3 regions of the Streptomyces sp. NPDC006691 genome follow, and region 1 is predicted to be linked to each of the others. Evidence: riboswitches for the same ligand, from Rfam matches in the RefSeq annotation. Region 1 holds a riboswitch; each other region holds the start of a gene.

Region 1 (3,598 bases):
CCAGACCTTCTTCACTCAACAGCGGCTCTCCCTGCAAGCCCCCGGCCGGCCAAGTCCTCCTACTCGAACGGCTGCCACCACGCCCGCCGCACCTGCTCGAATCGCATCGGCAGTGCCTCCCACCCCAACTCCCCCGCATGGCGCACGTTCTGGCTGCGGGCCCACCGCTTCCACGACCACAGCAGTCCGGGCGCGTCCAACGGCAGACCCACCTGCTTGATCACCCCGCCCGACCCCGTCGTGTGGTGCACCGTCACGAACAGAGCCTCCACCGCCCCGCCCTCGATGTACTCCGCGACCAGCGCCGCACGACGCTTCAGCCAGGCCGCCAGCACGACATGCAGATCGTCGGCCACGTCCACCGTGTGCCGGGACTTCCACTTCGACCGCACCACCAACAGCTTCCGCGCCCGAGGCCGGTACGCGCCGCACCGCGTCGCCAGTACCTCCGCCCGCCTCAGCGGCGCCAAACCTCCCGCGGCCGAAGCCCGCACCACTCCCACGATCACCGCCAGGCGCAGCACCTCGTCCGAACAGCCCTCCGTCCGGCCCTGCGTCCAGAGCTCGCGCCATACCCACTCCGCTTTCGCCCGCCCCACCGTGTCCAGCGGATACCGGCCCCCCTGCACCGCCGCTGTTCTGGACGGGATGTCCCGCTCGGGAACCCTGACCACTTCCACACCCCTCCACAACCCTCCCGGCCTGGCAGAACAGAGTCGCTTGGCTCACTATTTCTGTGACTCACCATTCTTGCCGAGGACAGCCCCCTCGTCCTCGGGTTCGACCAGGGGAGCGCTCTCGGATACTGAACGTCGCTCTTCCGCTCACGGCACTACCGCGTAGGCTGACCCTCAGCAGCTGGTTCGCTCCGTCCGCCAGGCGGGGTGTCGCAAGAGGGAACCCGGTGGAAATCCGGGACTGCCCCGCAGCGGTGAGCGGGAACGACCGCCGTCATACGCACTGGGTCCGAGATACGGGGCCTGGGAAGCGACGGCCAGTAGGTGTCCTCCGGCACGGAGGGTGTGCCCGCGAGTCCGAAGACCTGCCAACTGCCCGTGTACGGACCGTTCCGTGCGCGGATATCTCCGGTGACCTCGTGGGCGGGTCGGCGTACACACCTGACGGAACGACCGCGCCTTTCGCGCGCGGAGTCGTCGCCGTCGGGTTCGTCAATCCCTTCGCGCCCTCGTCCCGTCCCCGGGGATGTTCAGGAGTCATCTCGCGAAGGAGATTTCCGTGACAGCGAAGTCCGCAGCCGCGGCAGCACGGGCCACCGTGTACGGCTACCCCCGTCAGGGCCGGAACCGTGAACTCAAGAAGGCCGTCGAGGGCTACTGGAAGGGCCGCGTCACCGCCGACGCCCTCAGGAGCACCGGCGCCGAACTCCGGCGGAGCAATTGGCGGCAGCTCGCCGATGCCGGCATCCACGAAGTGCCGACCGGCGACTTCTCGTACTACGACCACGTTCTCGACACCACCGTCATGGTGGGTGCGATCCCCCCGAGGCACCGCAGCGCCGTCGACGCCGACGCGCTGGACGGCTACTTCGCCATGGCCCGCGGCACCCAGGACGTCGCGCCGCTGGAGATGACCAAATGGTTTGATTCGAACTACCACTATCTCGTACCGGAGTTGGGTCCCGACACGGTGTTCACGGCCGACTCCACCCAGCAGGTCACGGAGTTCGAGGAAGCCCTCGCGCTGAGCCTGACCGCGCGGCCCGTGCTCGTCGGGCCCGTCACCTATCTCCTGCTCGCCAAGCCCGCCCCGGGCGTCGCCGCCGACTTCGAACCGCTCACCCTCCTGGACCGGCTGCTGCCCGTGTACGCCGAGGTCCTGGCAGACCTCCGTGCGGCCGGGGCCGAGTGGGTCCAGCTCGACGAGCCGGCCCTTGTGCAGGACCGCACCCCGGCCGAGCTGAACGCCGCCGAGCGGGCCTACCGCGATCTGGGGGCGCTCACCGATCGGCCCAAACTGCTCGTCGCCTCCTACTTCGACCAGCTCGGTGACGCGCTGCCGGTCCTGGCCAAGGCGCCGGTCGAAGGCCTCGCCCTGGACTTCACGGAGTCGGCCGCGGCCAACCTGGACGCCCTGGCCGCCGTGGGCGGGCTTCCGGGCAAGCGTCTGGTCGCCGGTGTGGTCAACGGACGCAACATCTGGATCAACGACTTGCGGAAGTCGCTGTCCACACTCGGCACCCTCCTCGGGCTCGCCGACCGGGTCGACGTCGCCGCCTCGTCCTCCCTGCTGCACGTTCCGCTGGACGCGGCCGCCGAGCGCGACATCGAGCCGCAGATCCTGCGCTGGCTCGCCTTCGCCCGGCAGAAGACCGCGGAGGTCGCCGTCCTCGCCAAGGGAATCTCCCAGGGCACCGACAGCATCACCGCCGAACTGGCCGCGAACCGGGCCGACTTGGCGTCCCGGGCCACCTCTCCCCTCACCCGCGACCCGGCCGTACGGGCCCGCTCCGAAGCCGTGACGGACAGCGACGCCCGCCGGAGCCGGTCCTACCCCGCACGCGCCGCCGCGCAGCGGGCGCACCTCGGGCTGCCGCTGCTGCCGACCACCACCATCGGCTCGTTCCCGCAGACCACCGAACTGCGCACCGCCCGCGCCGACTTGAGGGCGGGCCGGATCGACGTCCAGGGCTACGAGGCACGCATCAAGAACCAGATCCGCGAGGTCATCTCCTTCCAGGAGAAGACGGGCATCGACGTGCTGGTGCACGGCGAACCCGAGCGCAACGACATGGTCCAGTACTTCGCCGAACAGCTCACCGGATACCTCGCCACGCAGCACGGCTGGGTCCAGTCGTACGGCACCCGCTATGTCCGCCCGCCGGTCCTGGCCGGTGACATCTCCCGTCCCGAGCCGATGACGGTCCGCTGGACGACGTACGCCCAGTCCCTCACCGGCCGCCCGGTCAAGGGCATGCTCACCGGGCCCGTCACCATGCTCGCCTGGTCCTTCGTACGCGACGACCAGCCGCTCGCTGAGACCGCCCGTCAGGTCGCCCTCGCCCTGCGCGACGAGGTCAACGACCTGGAGACGGCGGGGACTTCGGTGATCCAGGTGGACGAACCCGCGCTGCGCGAGACCCTTCCGTTGCGGGCGGGTGACCGTGCGGCGTACCTGGCGTGGGCCACCGAGGCGTTCCGGCTCACCACGGCCGGGGTGCGTCCGGACACCCAGATCCACACGCACATGTGCTACGCCGAGTTCGGCGACATCGTCCAGGCCATCGACGACCTCGACGCCGATGTCATCAGCCTGGAGGCCGCCCGCTCCCACATGCAGGTCGCCCGCGAACTCGCCGCACACGGCTACCCCCGTGAAGCCGGCCCCGGCGTCTATGACATCCACTCCCCCCGCGTGCCGAGCAGCGACGAGGCCGCCGATCTGCTGCGGACCGGCCTCAAGGCCATCCCCGCCGAGCGCCTGTGGGTCAACCCCGACTGCGGCCTGAAGACGCGCGGCTGGCCCGAGACGCGCGCATCCCTGGAGAACCTGGTCGCCGCGGCCCGCACCGTGCGCGGTGAGCTGACCGCGTCCTGATCGAGCCGGGGGGGGGGGGGGGGCCGCGCCCGCCCCCCCCCCC
Region 2 (6,331 bases), on a different contig from region 1:
GAAGTGCGGGACCAGCCCGTTCACCGCGCCGAGAAGGGTCGACTTGCCGACGCCGGTGTGGCCGACGACCAGACAGAGTTCGCCCTCCTCCACGGTGAGGTCGATGTCGCGCAGCACCGGCTCGGCGGCCTCGTCGTACTGGACGGTGACATGGTCGAAGGTGATCACGTGGCGGTGGCTTTCTCGGAGGGCCGCGCGGGCGCGCCCGGCGTCGGCCGCGCCCCGGTGACAGGGAGGGGCGGAGGGGCGAGGAACCCGGCGGCGCCCGCGAGCAGAATGGCGGCGGCCGGGACCATGGGCAGGGTGGGCCAGCTCAACGGGTAGATGGACGGGTTGAGTTCGGCCGCGTTGAACCCGACATCGGTGAAGAGCAGGACCGCGGACAGCACACCGCAGCCCGCCACGGCCCACTCCTCGAAGCGCCACGGATCGGGGCGGTACGAGGTGCGGGTGACACGCCGGCCGCCGAGCCTCAGTCCCGCTGCGCACAGGAGTGCGCCGGTCGCCATCGAGGGCAGGCCGAGCAGCTTGGGCGCGGTGGCGTCGAGGAGCCCGTACGCCCCCGAGCACAGCCCGCACATGCCGAACAGGAGCAGGGCGCCGGTCAGCCGGCGCGAGCCCTTCGTCGCCCGCCCGGCCCGGCCGTATCCGCGCGAGTCCATGGCCGCGGCGAGCCGCAGCGAGCGCTCCAGGGCGTCTTCGAGGACGGGGACGACGATGCCGCGCAGCGCTCGCAGTCCCTTGGTGCGGCCCGCGCGGAGCCGACGGGCGCGGTGCACCCGCTGGACGCTCTGGACCAGTTGAGGGGCCACGCTGATCGACACGGTGACCGCGACTCCGAGCTCGTAGAGGGCGCCGGGCAGCACGCGCAGCGCGCGCTTCGGGTTGGCCAGGGTGTTGGCGGCGCCGATGCAGCACAGCATGCAGGCCAGGCGCAGCCCGTCCACGGCCGCCGAGAGCAGGGCCTCCAGCGAGACGGGGCCGCCGAGTTGGATGCCCGCGTACCAGGCGGGGGTCGGGATGTGGGGGAGCGAGAAGAGGAAGTGGTCGTGCGGGGTGATGCCGGTGGCGAACAGCGCGCGGAAGATCACGCGGATCGCGACGACCGAGAGGGCCAGGTACAGGTAGTACTTGAAGCCGCGTGCCCAGGGTGCCTCGGTGCGGCGCATGGTGATCACGTAGCCGAGGACGGCGAGGACCAGGACCAGCAGCAGCGGGTTGTTGGTGCGGCTGACGGCGGTGGCCAGGGCCAGCGCCCAGACCCACCAGGCCATGGGGTGCAGCGTGCGGGGCAGGCGGCGCTCGTCCGAGCCGGGGAGGGCGACGGACGCGGACGAGCGGGGGACGGCGGCAGGAGGCACGCGGCTACTCCGACCGTCTGCGACGCCTGGCCGCGTACGCGCCGGCGCCGCCGATCAGGACGACCAGACCAGCGGTGATGGCGACCGGCGCGAACGATCCCGTGTCGTGGGCGGCTTCCCCGGCCGGTGCGGCATCAACAACCTTCGAGCCGCCCGTAGGGGTGGCCGCCGGGCTCGGTGGGGCGCCGGCCGAGGCGGAGGGAGACGGTGATGCCGAAGCGGACGGTGTCGCGCTCGACGGGCTGCTCGACGGTGTGCTGGACGTGACGGGCGGATGTTCGGGGGCCGGTCCGGTGTCGGTGCCGGGCGGGAGCGCGGGTGCCTTCTTCGTGGCGTCCGGCGCCTGTGGGGCACCTCCGGTGGGCTCCGCGTTGTGGGCGCGCAGTTGGTCCGGTGTGACCGAGGGCCGTCCCTCGGTGCCCTCGACATTGGTGCCGCCGAAGATCCACAGGTCGACGCTGCCCGGCTTCGGCTGGTAGAGCATTGCGCCGAGCTGGCTGTACTCCCAGGTGCTCGCGCCGGGGTCCGCGTGCCAGTACGACCAGTAGGCGGAGGCGGGCGGGGTGAGGACGCAGTCCTCCTGCGAGGGCGGCGGGAACTGCTTGCCGCCCTGGTAACCGCTGTAGCCGATGCGGCAGATGAACGCCGGGCCGTCGTGGCCGGTGCCCGTGGTGCGCCAGCCGCCCTGGTTGAGGAGCTCGTAGCCGGTGGTCGGGGTCGTGCCGCAGGAGCGGTAGACCGGGCCGCCCCACTTGCTGAAGTCGACGGCGAGGACCGCCCCCGAGGAGGTGGTGCACTGGCCCGTGGGCTGCGGCGCGGCGGCGGCCGGGCCGGCGCCGGCGGTCAGCGTGCCGACGGCGAGTGCCAGAGCACCAGCCGCTTGGGAGAGTGCCCGGAACGTACGGGTGATCATCGCTGCGCTCCCTCGGTGCTGCGACGGCGGGCTACGACGACCGTGCGCCAGCCTGCGAGGCACAGGAGGGCTGCGGCGAGACCAAGTCCGGTCAGCTGAACGCCGGTTGAGGCGAGACTGCCGCCACCTGCCGCCGTGCCTGCGGCGTTTCCACCGGGAGTGACGATCTCGGGTGTGGTGCCACCGGTGGGCGCGGTCGAGGGCTGAGGCTTGGTTCCGCTCAGGTCTCGCGCCAGCGTCCCGAAGGAGGTCCCGACGGCACCGCCGAGTGCCTGCGTGGAGGCGCGGACGTCCGAGCCGGGCTGGCCGTCGGCGGCGACGTTGAAGCCGCCGTCGCCGTTCTGCTGGCCGGCCAGGAACGTGCGGGCCTTCTTGATCTGCTCCCCGTACTTCGCCGCGTCCAGGGACAGGCCCTGGATGGCGAGCGCCGCGGAGTTGACCGAGTCGCCCGACGCGCCCTTGAAGCCGCCGTCCGACAACTGCTTGGTGGCGATCCAGGCCAGTGCCTTGGTGACGGCGGCCTTCGACTTGTCGTCCTTGACCAGGTCGAGCGCCATGGCGGCCATCGCGGTCGAGTCGACCTCGGAGTCGCCGGTGGCGGGGATCAGGCTCGGCCAGGCTCCCGTGTCGGTGTGCTGAAGGCTCTCCAGATAGGCCACCGGAGCGGCGGCCGCGTCCTTCTGGCCCGCCCTGAGCTGGGCGATCACACCGAGGGACTGCGAGAACACCGAAGGAGCGGAGCGGTAGGCGCCCTTGGCCGGGCAGCTGCGGTCGGTACCCGTGCTCGGCGCGGTGCACACGGCCCCGCCGAGGGCCGCGATGAGGTCGTGGCCCGCGAACTTCCTGGGGTCGCGGCCGACCGCCTGCGCCAGGACGGCGACCTTGCCCAGAGACCCGCCCGCCGCGTGCGAACTGCCCACGCCGGTCCAGTCGTTGACGGTGCGCGCGGGCGTGGAGCCGTCCTCGCCCCGGTTGTCGAGGAAGTCGACGAGGCCGCGGAGCGAGGCGTTGTCGTTGCCGGTCGCCGCCAGTGCGTAGGCCGCGTCGATGGTCAGGCCGAAGTCGGCGAAGCCGGTGCCGGCCACGGTCTCGTAGTAGTGGCCCTGCTTCAGCCGGGAGCGGTCGGTGAGGAAGGCGGCGCCCTTGGCGAGGTCGGGCCCCTCGCCCGCGGCCCATGGCGGGGTCGGTCCGGTGCTGGGCGGAGTGCTGGGGTTCTTGGTCGGGGTGCCGGTGGGCGGGATCGTCGGCGGCACGGTGGGCGGGACGGTCCGCTTCGTGGTCAGGGTCGCCAGATCGGTCCGCGCGCCGGCGATGACGGCGCCCCAGGTCGGGAAGATCTCGGGATCCGTGGCGCCTTCGTCGAAGCCGAAGCCGCCGGCCTTGGTCTGCTGGCGTGCGAGCCAGGAGACCGCGGCGTCGGCGCGGGCGGTGTCTCCGAGCAGGCGCAGCGCCTGTGCCGCTTCCCCGGTCGCGGTGACGTCGCCCGCGGTGACGCCCGGGTAGGCGCCGAAGGCACCGGTGGCCAACTGGGCGCCGCGCAGGTTCGTGCGCGCCCTGGCCACCGCGTCGTCGTGGCCGCCCGCGCGCTCAAGGACGATCGTGGCGTACGGGGTGGTGGCCGGGTCGCTGGAGGAGCAGGTCTCACCGGCGCGCAGCAGGGTGGGGCTGAAGCCTCCGTCCCGGCACTGGTGGGCGGCCACCCGCGCGAGGGCGTCGGCCGGCACCGGCCCGCCCGCACGCTGGAGTGCGAGGACCGCGAGGGCCTGGGTGGCCACGTCGCCCACCGCCGGGAAGTCGCCCTTGCCGACGCAGTCGGGCAGGGCTTCGGCGGTGCACGTGCTCTTGGTGAGGTCACCGAGCAGGTCGTGGCCGCCGAAGGCGTGCGGGTCGCCCTCGGTGCTCTCGGCGAGCAGGGCGAGCAGCGCCGCACCGGTGGGGCTGGGCGCGTTGCCGATGCCGTTCGGATAGGCGAACTCGGCGCTGTGCGCGGCGAGATAGGCCGTCATGCGGGTCAGGGTGTCGCTCTTGCCGCCCGCCGCTGCGAGGGCGAGCGCGGTACGTGCGGTCTGGTACAGGTTGGCCGAACCGCTGCCCTCGTCGTAGATGTGGTCGCCGTCGTGGAGCAACCCCTTGAGCCAGGTGCCCGCGGCGGTGAGGTTGACCTCCGCCGGTTCCACGACCGGTGGGTGGTCGCCCGGATCGGTCTGGCCCTGGGCGCGGACCTGGGCGGGGGTGAAGGCGGGGCCGCCGCTGGTGCCGTTGGGGTCGGTGGGACCGAACACCCAGGCTTCCACGGAGCCGTCCTTGGGGTGCTGGCTCATGGCGCCGAGTGGGCTGTACGTCCAGTAGTCCTGGCCGGGCGGTGCGAGCCAGTACGACCAGTAGGCGGTGGCCGGAGGCGTCAGCTTGCACGCCTCCTGGTCCGAAGTCGGGTACTGCGTACCGGAGTTGAACTGGGAGGTCCCGAGGCGGCAGATGAACGCGGGGCCGTCGTGCTCGGTGCCGGTGGTCGTGAAGCCGGCCTCGTGCAGCAAGTCGTACCCGGTGGTGGGGGTGGCGTCGCAGCCCCGCACGACGCCGCCGCCCCAGTGGCCGAAGTCGACGGCGACGACGGCGCCCTTGGTGGGCGAGCAGTCACCCAGCGGATCCGCTGCCGCGGGCGTCGCGCCGGAGAGGAGGAAGACCCCGCCGCCGATCACCACGCCCACCGAGCACAGCAGGGAAATGAATCGTGCGCCCATGCCTCGCGCCGGCCCGCTCGACTGCCCCACCAGTACCCCCTGCGTCACCCGCAACGGAGCTCTGTATGGGAGGAGGGACCCCATCGCCGCTGGAACGGGGGCCTTCCGCGCCACACCGTAGTCCGCGACGGCGTCTGTAGCTTGGATCAGCCCAGGTAATCCGGCTCATCCGGCGGGTACATGAGGCACCAGCCGAATCCACGGTTGCGGGTCAGCGCCGGATTCCGACCGGCTTCCCCTGGGAACTGACAATAGAATCGGGCGGATTAGAGCACGACTGAACCCGGACCGTCAAGAAGTGGGCAGGTGCGGCCAGTTCGGGTAGCGTCCGGTGCTGCCGCATGGGGGAATCTGGTGCGAATCCAGAGCTGACGCGCAACGGTATGGACCGGCCGGGGGGCCGGGGCGAGCCCGAAGACCCACACGGCAGTTACGTCAAGGAAGTCGAACCACGCGTTTGGACGACGACCTGCTGCCGTTCACCGAGGGGCCTCCTCACCGGAAGGCCGGCGTCCGGGCGGCACCGGTCGGCGTCCCCTTCCCCTGGGAGCACCCGACATGACCTCGAACCGCGCCTCTCGCCGCGCCCTCCTGACAGCGGCCTCTTCGCTGAGCGCTCTTGCCCTGGCGGCCGTTCCCGCCTTCGCCACCTCCTCGCCCGCCCAGATAGCCACGGCGAAGACCAACGGCGTGAGTTACCTCAGATCGCTCCAGGCGGCGGACGGCTCCTACGCCGGCGCCGGACTCTCCAACGAGTGGGCGTTCTCCGCCTTCGCCGCGACCGGCACCGCGTCCGTCGACGTCACCCCGGGCGGCGACCCCACCAAGAACGCCCGTACCGTCTACCGCAACCTCCTCGCCACGACCGCGTGGCCGAGCACTTCGCCGGTGGTGACCGACTACGAGCGCGGCATCATCAACGCCTACTCGGCCGGCATCGACCCGGCCCGCGTCGCGGCCGGCCGCAATCTGCTCGCCGACACCTACGCCTACTGGCAGAACTCCGCCCCCGGCTACTGGGGCGCCCCGTCCAACTTCAACGGCACGGTGTTCGCGCTGATCTCGCTCGGCGGCGCGAAGACGCAGACGGGCGTCCAGCGCATCCCGCAGCCGCTCCTGGACAAGTCCGTCGCCACCGTGCGGGCCAACCAGCACAACGACGGCGGCTGGAACTTCAGCAAGGCCGAGGGCGACCCGTCCGCACTCGCCGCGGGCAGTGACATCGACATGACCGGCGCCGCCATGGCCTCCCTGTGCGTCTCCGGCGTCCCGGCCACCGACCCCGCCATCACCAAGGCCAAGGGCTTCCTGAAGTC
Region 3 (6,331 bases), on a different contig from region 1:
TGCCCGAGGTCTCGGCGGTCGCGGTGTGCTTCCAGCGGGCGTCCTCGTCCAGCAGGGCGTGCTCGCCGAAGTGGTCGCCGTCGCCGAGTACATCGAAGGACAGCTCGTCGCCGTACCCGCCGACCGAGGTCTGGCCGATGCGGCCGTGGGCGATCAGATGCAGGCGGTCCGCCGGGGTGCCCTCCTCCACCAGCGTCTCGCCGGCCGAGAAGTCCCGCTGGACGCAGCGATCGGCGAGGGCGGTGAGCACCTCCACGTCGTCGAAGCCGCGCAGCAGCGCCAGTTCACCCAGCTCGCGCGGGATCACCCGGACCGCGGCGCCGTCCTGGACGAACTCCACCCGGCCGTCGCCGACGGTGTGGGTGAGGCGCCGGTTGACCCGGTAGACCCCGCCCTTGGTCTCGACCCACGGCAGCATCCGCAGCAGCCAGCGGTCGCTGATCTCCTGCATCTGCGGGGCGGACTTGGTGGTGGTGGCGAGGTTGCGCGCGGCCGCCGTGCCCAGGGACTGCCGTGGCGGCTCCAGCCGAGTGTCCGGGCGCGAATCAACAGTCATCGGGCGAGCTCTCCTCGGTCGGGGGGCGGCAGCGGGCATGCGGATGCACGGGGCAAGAGGTACGAAAGGGGTATACGAACGGATTCCGTCCGGGACCAGAAGGACACTAACGGCCGGTTCGCCCCCCGGACCAAGGGAAGCCGGGGACATTAACTCGATACGATGATCGCGCCTTCGCGATGTTTGCCCACGTACCGTCGGGATTCGGTCAGGCTGAACGTTCCGTCCGGACCTGCCGTCGGCTCTCGTACGGGGCGTCGGAGGTGGCGCGCGCAGGCCTGAAGCCAGGCCGTTCGCGCAGTTGGGGGAGGTAGAGCGGCCGCCCGGACCGTGCGTGTCCCGCCCTTTGTCGCGCGCTCGCTTCGCGCCGAGGCGTCAGAAACGCGTCACGGCCCGTCGTCCTGTGCGCAGGATCCGGGCTTGCGGCCGGACCGGACGCGTGAACGCCCTGGGGCGACCCTCGTCCTGCGGAGTCCGCCCGGTGGGCACCCAGGTGGCGGACCGCCCATCCCGCGGAGCGACCACAGGTCAGCGAGGTGACGTCCGCGCCCGTGCGCCCCGTGCGACACCTTGACCCGATCCGGGCCGCGATGGCCGAAATGGGCCTTTCCGGGCCCGAGTTCGCGGTCGGCGGGAGAGGAAGATCACGCCAAGTGGCGTGGTCTTGGCCGCTTCCCGGCCGCGCGGTACCTTCAGTTGGATATCGACGACGTCAGAACGGAAGCCGGTGGAATTCCGGCACGGTCGCGCCACTGTGAACGAGTCGCCCCAGGAGAGGCGGATCGGAGTCAGACCCGTAGCCGTCGTCATGTGCACCACCGAGATGGGACGCGAACTCCCAGAGGAGGCCCCTGCCATGGCGCAGCATGTCGCCCAGCCGACTGCCACCACCCCCACCCTTCCCGCGAAGCTGCCGCTGAGCGCCGTCGTCCCCTGGGCGGCCTTCTTCGGCATCCTGATGCTGGTCCTGCTGTACTTCGTCGGCGCCGAACAGGGCGCCACCTCCCTGGTCAGCGGCGCCGGTGTCCACGAGTGGGTCCACGACGCCCGCCACCTGCTCGGCTTCCCCTGCCACTGACAGGGACGCCGAACATCCATGAACTCCGCAACGGTCAGAAACCTCCTCGTGCGGGGCATGCTCGCCGGCCTCGGCGCCGGCCTGCTCGCCCTCGTCGTGGCGTACTTCCTCGGTGAGCCCGGCGTGGACAGCGCCATCGGCTTCGAGGAGGCACACGCCCCGGCACACGAGCACGAGGTCGAACTGGTCTCCCGCTCCCTCCAGTCCACCGCGGGCCTCGCCACCGGCGTCCTGGTCTACGGGATCGCCTTCGGCGGCATCGCCGCGCTCGCGTTCTGCTTCGCGCTCGGCCGGGTCGGGCGCTTCTCCGCGCGCGCCACTGCACTGCTCCTGTCGGGAGCGGCGCTGCTCGCGGTGTACGTCGTGCCGTTCCTGAAGTACCCGGCGAACCCGCCGTCGGTCGGCGACCCCGACACCATCGGCAAGCGGACCTCCCTGTACTTCCTGATGATGGTGCTCAGCGTGCTCCTCGCGATCGCCGCGACCATTCTGGGCAAGCGTCTCGCGCCGCGCCTGGGCACCTGGTACGCCACGGTCGTCGCACTGGCGGCCTTCGCGCTGGTGATCGGCCTCGCTTACGCGTTCCTGCCGGTCATCAACGAGGTGCCGGCCGACTTCCCCGCCACCTTGCTGTGGCGGTTCCGGCTCTCCGCGCTGGCCATCCAGGCCACCCTGTGGGGCGGACTCGGCCTGATCTTCGGCGAGTTGGCGGAGCGCCTGCTCAACCCGAAGCCGGCGGCCGTGCCCGCGGCGGGGGTACCGGCCGCGAACTGATTCCTTCCGCGGACAGCCGCTGAGCCCTTGCGGGCACCCCGTGCGGCGTCCTTCGGGACGCCGCGGCAGGCACGGCGCTCCGCCGCACGAGGTACCAGGACACGCCCGGCGGGCCCCCGGATCGATCCGGGGGCCCGCCGGGTTTCCGCATTCTCCCGCCCAGCCGGCCTCGCCCGTCCAAGGGATCCTCCCGGCCGCCGGCCCCGATCCCGGTCTCCCGCGGCGACCGCCGGACGCCGACTCGACCGGTAGGGGCGGACGGGAATGACCGGTATATGCGGACAGGCGCGAGAGGGCGCCGCGGCCGGGAAGGCGGGGCCGCTTGCATCGAGGGAGCCACAGAGCATACTGGTCGGGCCCCGATCACTCACAGAACGACTCCATGGCCAAGAACAGCACCTCCCCGACCACCGTCCCCGACACCGCGTGGCTGGGGCGCGGGCGCCACCTCGGGCCCGAGCCCGAGCGGGACGTCCGGCGCAACCTGATCGCCCTCAAGGCGGCCGGCGTGCTGGACGACTTCCTGGACCTCGACCCCGTCGAGGCGGCGCGCCCCACCGTCCTGTACCCGCGGGACGAGTCCGCCGACCCCGGCCCGTCGGCCCGCCGCCTGTTCGAGGCCCGCTGGCGGGTGTCCGGCGACGTCACCGTGCGCGCACAGCTGACCACGTACGAGCCCGACAGCCGTCGCAAGACCGACGAGGGCGTGACCTGGGTCCTGGCCGCCGAGGCCGAGCGGGCCTGGGACGCGCACTGGCCGTCGCCCGCCACGATGTTCTGGCCGGACAGCGACCAGATCGACTGGGACCACGACACGGTGGCGAACCTGCGGCTGCGGACCACGAACCACCTGCCGAAGGACGACGACGAGCTGCGCCACCTGCTGCGGGAGTGCACCCGGCAGAGCTGGTACGTCCACGTCGTGGTGCACGAGGCGATGACGCCGGACGCGCGGGGACAGCGGCCCATCTCCGCCTTCCTCCCGCCGAGCCTGCGCCACCGGGTGATCGAACACCGGGGCACGCCGGAGCAGGCACAGATCGCCGACCACGCGATGAAGCGCGAGCTGAGCGTGCGGATGCCGCGCGGCGGCGGCGTCGTGCTGCCCACGGTGCCTCCGGGCACGTGGTACGACGCGGACCGCTTCACGGTGCGCAGCGTCTTCCTCGACGGTTCGGAACCGACCGAACTCCTCGACAGGATCCGGGAGTTCGCGGCCATGCCGCAGATCCTCACGGCGGACGCGGAGCAGGCGCTGACCCGTCTGCGCAGGGGCTGGCACCTGCTCGACCCGCACGAGGAGCTGGCCCACGCCCAGGCCATGGTCGCCCAGTACGCCGAGGCGCTGGACGCCATGACCCACCAGCGCGACCTCTACCGCGAGGCGGCGGAGGCGGCCCACGCCGCCCTGGCCGAGGCGCCCGGCGTGGACGCTCCCCGGCTGCCGGGCCCGAGGCCGGACAAGGCTGAGGCCTCGCCGCTGAGCGGGCTGACGAAGGCGTTCGGGCGGCTGCGGGGGCCGAACAAGTAGCAGGCCGGACCCTCGGCGCGGGGCCGCCGCTCACGCCGGGTCGAGCAGCCCCGTGCACGAGCCGCCGAGCGTCCGCTGTCCTCGTACGGCGCTTACGGCATGGCCCGCACGATCACCAGCGAGCCCTCGTAGACCGGCTGGTCGCGCAAATGGCCGAACTCCTCGTCCCACGCGCCGGAGGCCAGGTCGCGGCGCAGGGCGGTGTCGAAGCGCTCGCGGGCCAGGTCGTCGACGAAGCTCCAGGCGGAGCAGGCCTGGCGGGCGGCCGGGTCGAGCAGCCTCTCCGGACGGCCGTAGTAGGCCTCGTTGAAGCCGTCCGTGCAGTCCAGCGGAATGGGCACGTTCTCGACGGTGCAGTCGCCGCCGAGCGCGGTGACCACCTCCTCGACGGCCGGGTAGCGCCGGGCCTCGGTGTCCAGGACCTCGGGCGCGTACCGGTACAGCCAGAAGTCCCGTACCAGGGCCGGATCGCAGGTGAGGACGACCACGGGGCCGCGGGCCACCCGCCGCATCTCGCGCAGCCCGGCCCGCACGTCCGACCACTGGTGCACGCTGAACAGCGTCATCGCCCCGTCGAACTCCCCATCCGTGAACGGCAGGTTCTCGGCGACGGCGTCTATGGCGCGCACGAGGCGGGCGGGCCGCTGGGCACGCATCGACTCCGACGGCTCGACCGCCGTCACGGCCTGCGCCGCGTTCTCGTAGGAGCCCGCGCCGGCGCCGACGTTGAGGACGGTCCGGGCGTCGCCGAGCGCCTCGGCGATGCGCCGGGCGATCCGCTCGTCGGGGCGGCGGTAGGAGGCGTATCCGGAGCCGATGGCGCCGTAGTCGACGTCTCCGGCGCTGCCGTCCTCGGTGCGTGTGGTCATGGGTTTGCCTCGCTTCGTGAGCAGGAACCGTGGAAGGGGTCCCGCGCGCCCATCGGTTGTGCCGGGCGGGAGCGGGGGACCGGCAGGGGTGCTACGACCAGAGCTGGAAGCGTTCCCAGCCCCGCTCGGTCCGCTCGTACCGCAGCCTGGTGTGGACGCGGCTCTTGGCCGCCTGCCAGAACTCCACCTCCGTCGCGGCGAGGGTGTAGAGCGTCCAGGCGGAGTCGACCAGCGCCGGCTCGCTCTCGACCAGGGCGAGGGACTTCTCCAGAGCCTGGTCGCGTTCGGCGGTGTCCGCCAGGTACTGGCTCTGGCGGCCGAGCAGCGACTCGGCGCGGGCGGTCGTCGAGCGGCCCAGGAAGTCGGGCGCGTTGTCCTTCGGGGATCCGGGCGCAACCGCTCCGCGCAGCCGGACCTGCCGCCCGTGCTCGGGCCAGTAGAAGGTGAGCGCGGCCCGCGGATGGACCGTCAGCTGGCGCCCCTTGGGGCTGAAGCCGTGTCCGGCGAACTGCCAGCCGAAGGCGTCGGCCCCCTTGAGGATCAGGACGCGTGCGTCCGGATCGCCCGACTCGTCGACCGTCGACAGGGTCATCGCGTGCGGCTCGCGCAAGCCGTCCCGCACGGCCTGCGCGAGCCAGGACAGGAACAGGGTCGTAGGATCGGCCGGTGCCTGCTGGGGCTCGAACTCGGGAAGCGGCCCCGCGAACACCGCGATGTCCCGCAGCCAGGCACGCACGGCAATGCCGTGATCCCCGTCGTCCATCTCTTGCCTCCTCCGCGGCGGACCGTCTGGGTCCATCCTGCATCTGCGGCCGAAATTCGACAATTATCTGGCAGATGCTTGGTTGATGGCCCAACGGTGGTGGCATTCGCGCGGCGATCTTTGGAGGTAGGGACAAGCGGAGGGGTGCGGTTGTCGCGGCTTGTTCTCTCCGTCGGTCCTGACGAGTTCGCTCCTTCGGTCAGTCGACGAGTCCCGCCCGTGCCAGGAAGTGCCCCGAGGCGTCCTCGTACTCGTCCAGGCGCCAGCCCGTCGCGGTCAGGGCGGGACGCAGATTGTGCTCGGCGAGCAGGTCGGCGGGGTCGAGCGGGCGCCCGTGCCGGGCCGCACGCTCGGTGCGCCCGGAGGGATGGAACAGCAGGAGCACACAGTCGCGAGCGGCGACGCGGGCCCATTCGGTGAGGGCGGCGCGGGGATCGGGCAGGTGGTCCAGGAGCCCCGCCGAGAAGATGCCCTGCACGGAACGGCGCGGCACGGGCAACCGGGTGCAATCGGCCGCCAGGAGGTGACCGTGCTCGGTGCGGCCGTGCCGGGCGGCGGCGGAGAGCATGGCCGGTGTCACGTCGACACCGACGACCCGGCCGTGCGGTCCGACCAGCTCCCGCAGGGCGGGCATCGCACGCCCGGTGCCGCACCCGAGGTCCATGGCCGTGGTGCCGGGCCGCAGTCGCATGCGGGTGACGGCGGCGGCATAGGCGGGGGCCTGGTAGGCGAAGCGCTCCTCCCATGCGTCGGCCCGCTG

Evidence for each region. A riboswitch is a leader RNA that binds a small molecule or an ion and turns the genes downstream of it on or off. The one in region 1 is predicted to bind cobalamin.
Region 2: it holds a riboswitch for cobalamin, as region 1 does, so the genes downstream of both, ACFYNP_RS16595 (prenyltransferase/squalene oxidase repeat-containing protein) here and metE (5-methyltetrahydropteroyltriglutamate--homocysteine S-methyltransferase) in region 1, are expected to answer to the same signal.
Region 3: it holds a riboswitch for cobalamin, as region 1 does, so the genes downstream of both, ACFYNP_RS36005 (CbtB-domain containing protein) here and metE (5-methyltetrahydropteroyltriglutamate--homocysteine S-methyltransferase) in region 1, are expected to answer to the same signal.

The regions. Positions count from the first base shown of each region.
Region 1 covers NZ_JBIAGW010000044.1:72-3,669, reverse strand. Annotated here, with positions in the region: gene ACFYNP_RS37945 (hypothetical protein) at 60-674, opposite strand; cobalamin riboswitch at 843-1,065, shown strand; gene metE (5-methyltetrahydropteroyltriglutamate--homocysteine S-methyltransferase) at 1,237-3,555, shown strand.
Region 2 covers NZ_JBIAGW010000006.1:233,486-239,816, reverse strand. Annotated here, with positions in the region: gene ACFYNP_RS16610 (ABC transporter ATP-binding protein) at 1-168, opposite strand, end outside; gene ACFYNP_RS16605 (energy-coupling factor transporter transmembrane component T) at 165-1,361, opposite strand; gene ACFYNP_RS16600 (LPXTG cell wall anchor domain-containing protein) at 1,366-2,274, opposite strand; gene ACFYNP_RS16595 (prenyltransferase/squalene oxidase repeat-containing protein) at 2,271-5,015, opposite strand; cobalamin riboswitch at 5,148-5,295, opposite strand; cobalamin riboswitch at 5,318-5,457, shown strand; gene ACFYNP_RS16590 (hypothetical protein) at 5,574-6,331, shown strand, end outside.
Region 3 covers NZ_JBIAGW010000031.1:22,605-28,935, forward strand. Annotated here, with positions in the region: gene ACFYNP_RS36000 (family 2B encapsulin nanocompartment shell protein) at 1-556, opposite strand, end outside; cobalamin riboswitch at 1,240-1,373, shown strand; gene ACFYNP_RS36005 (CbtB-domain containing protein) at 1,413-1,634, shown strand; gene ACFYNP_RS36010 (CbtA family protein) at 1,653-2,408, shown strand; gene ACFYNP_RS36015 (hypothetical protein) at 2,791-3,939, shown strand; gene ACFYNP_RS36020 (class I SAM-dependent methyltransferase) at 4,032-4,808, opposite strand; gene ACFYNP_RS36025 (pyridoxal 5'-phosphate synthase) at 4,900-5,571, opposite strand; gene ACFYNP_RS36030 (methyltransferase domain-containing protein) at 5,771-6,331, opposite strand, start outside.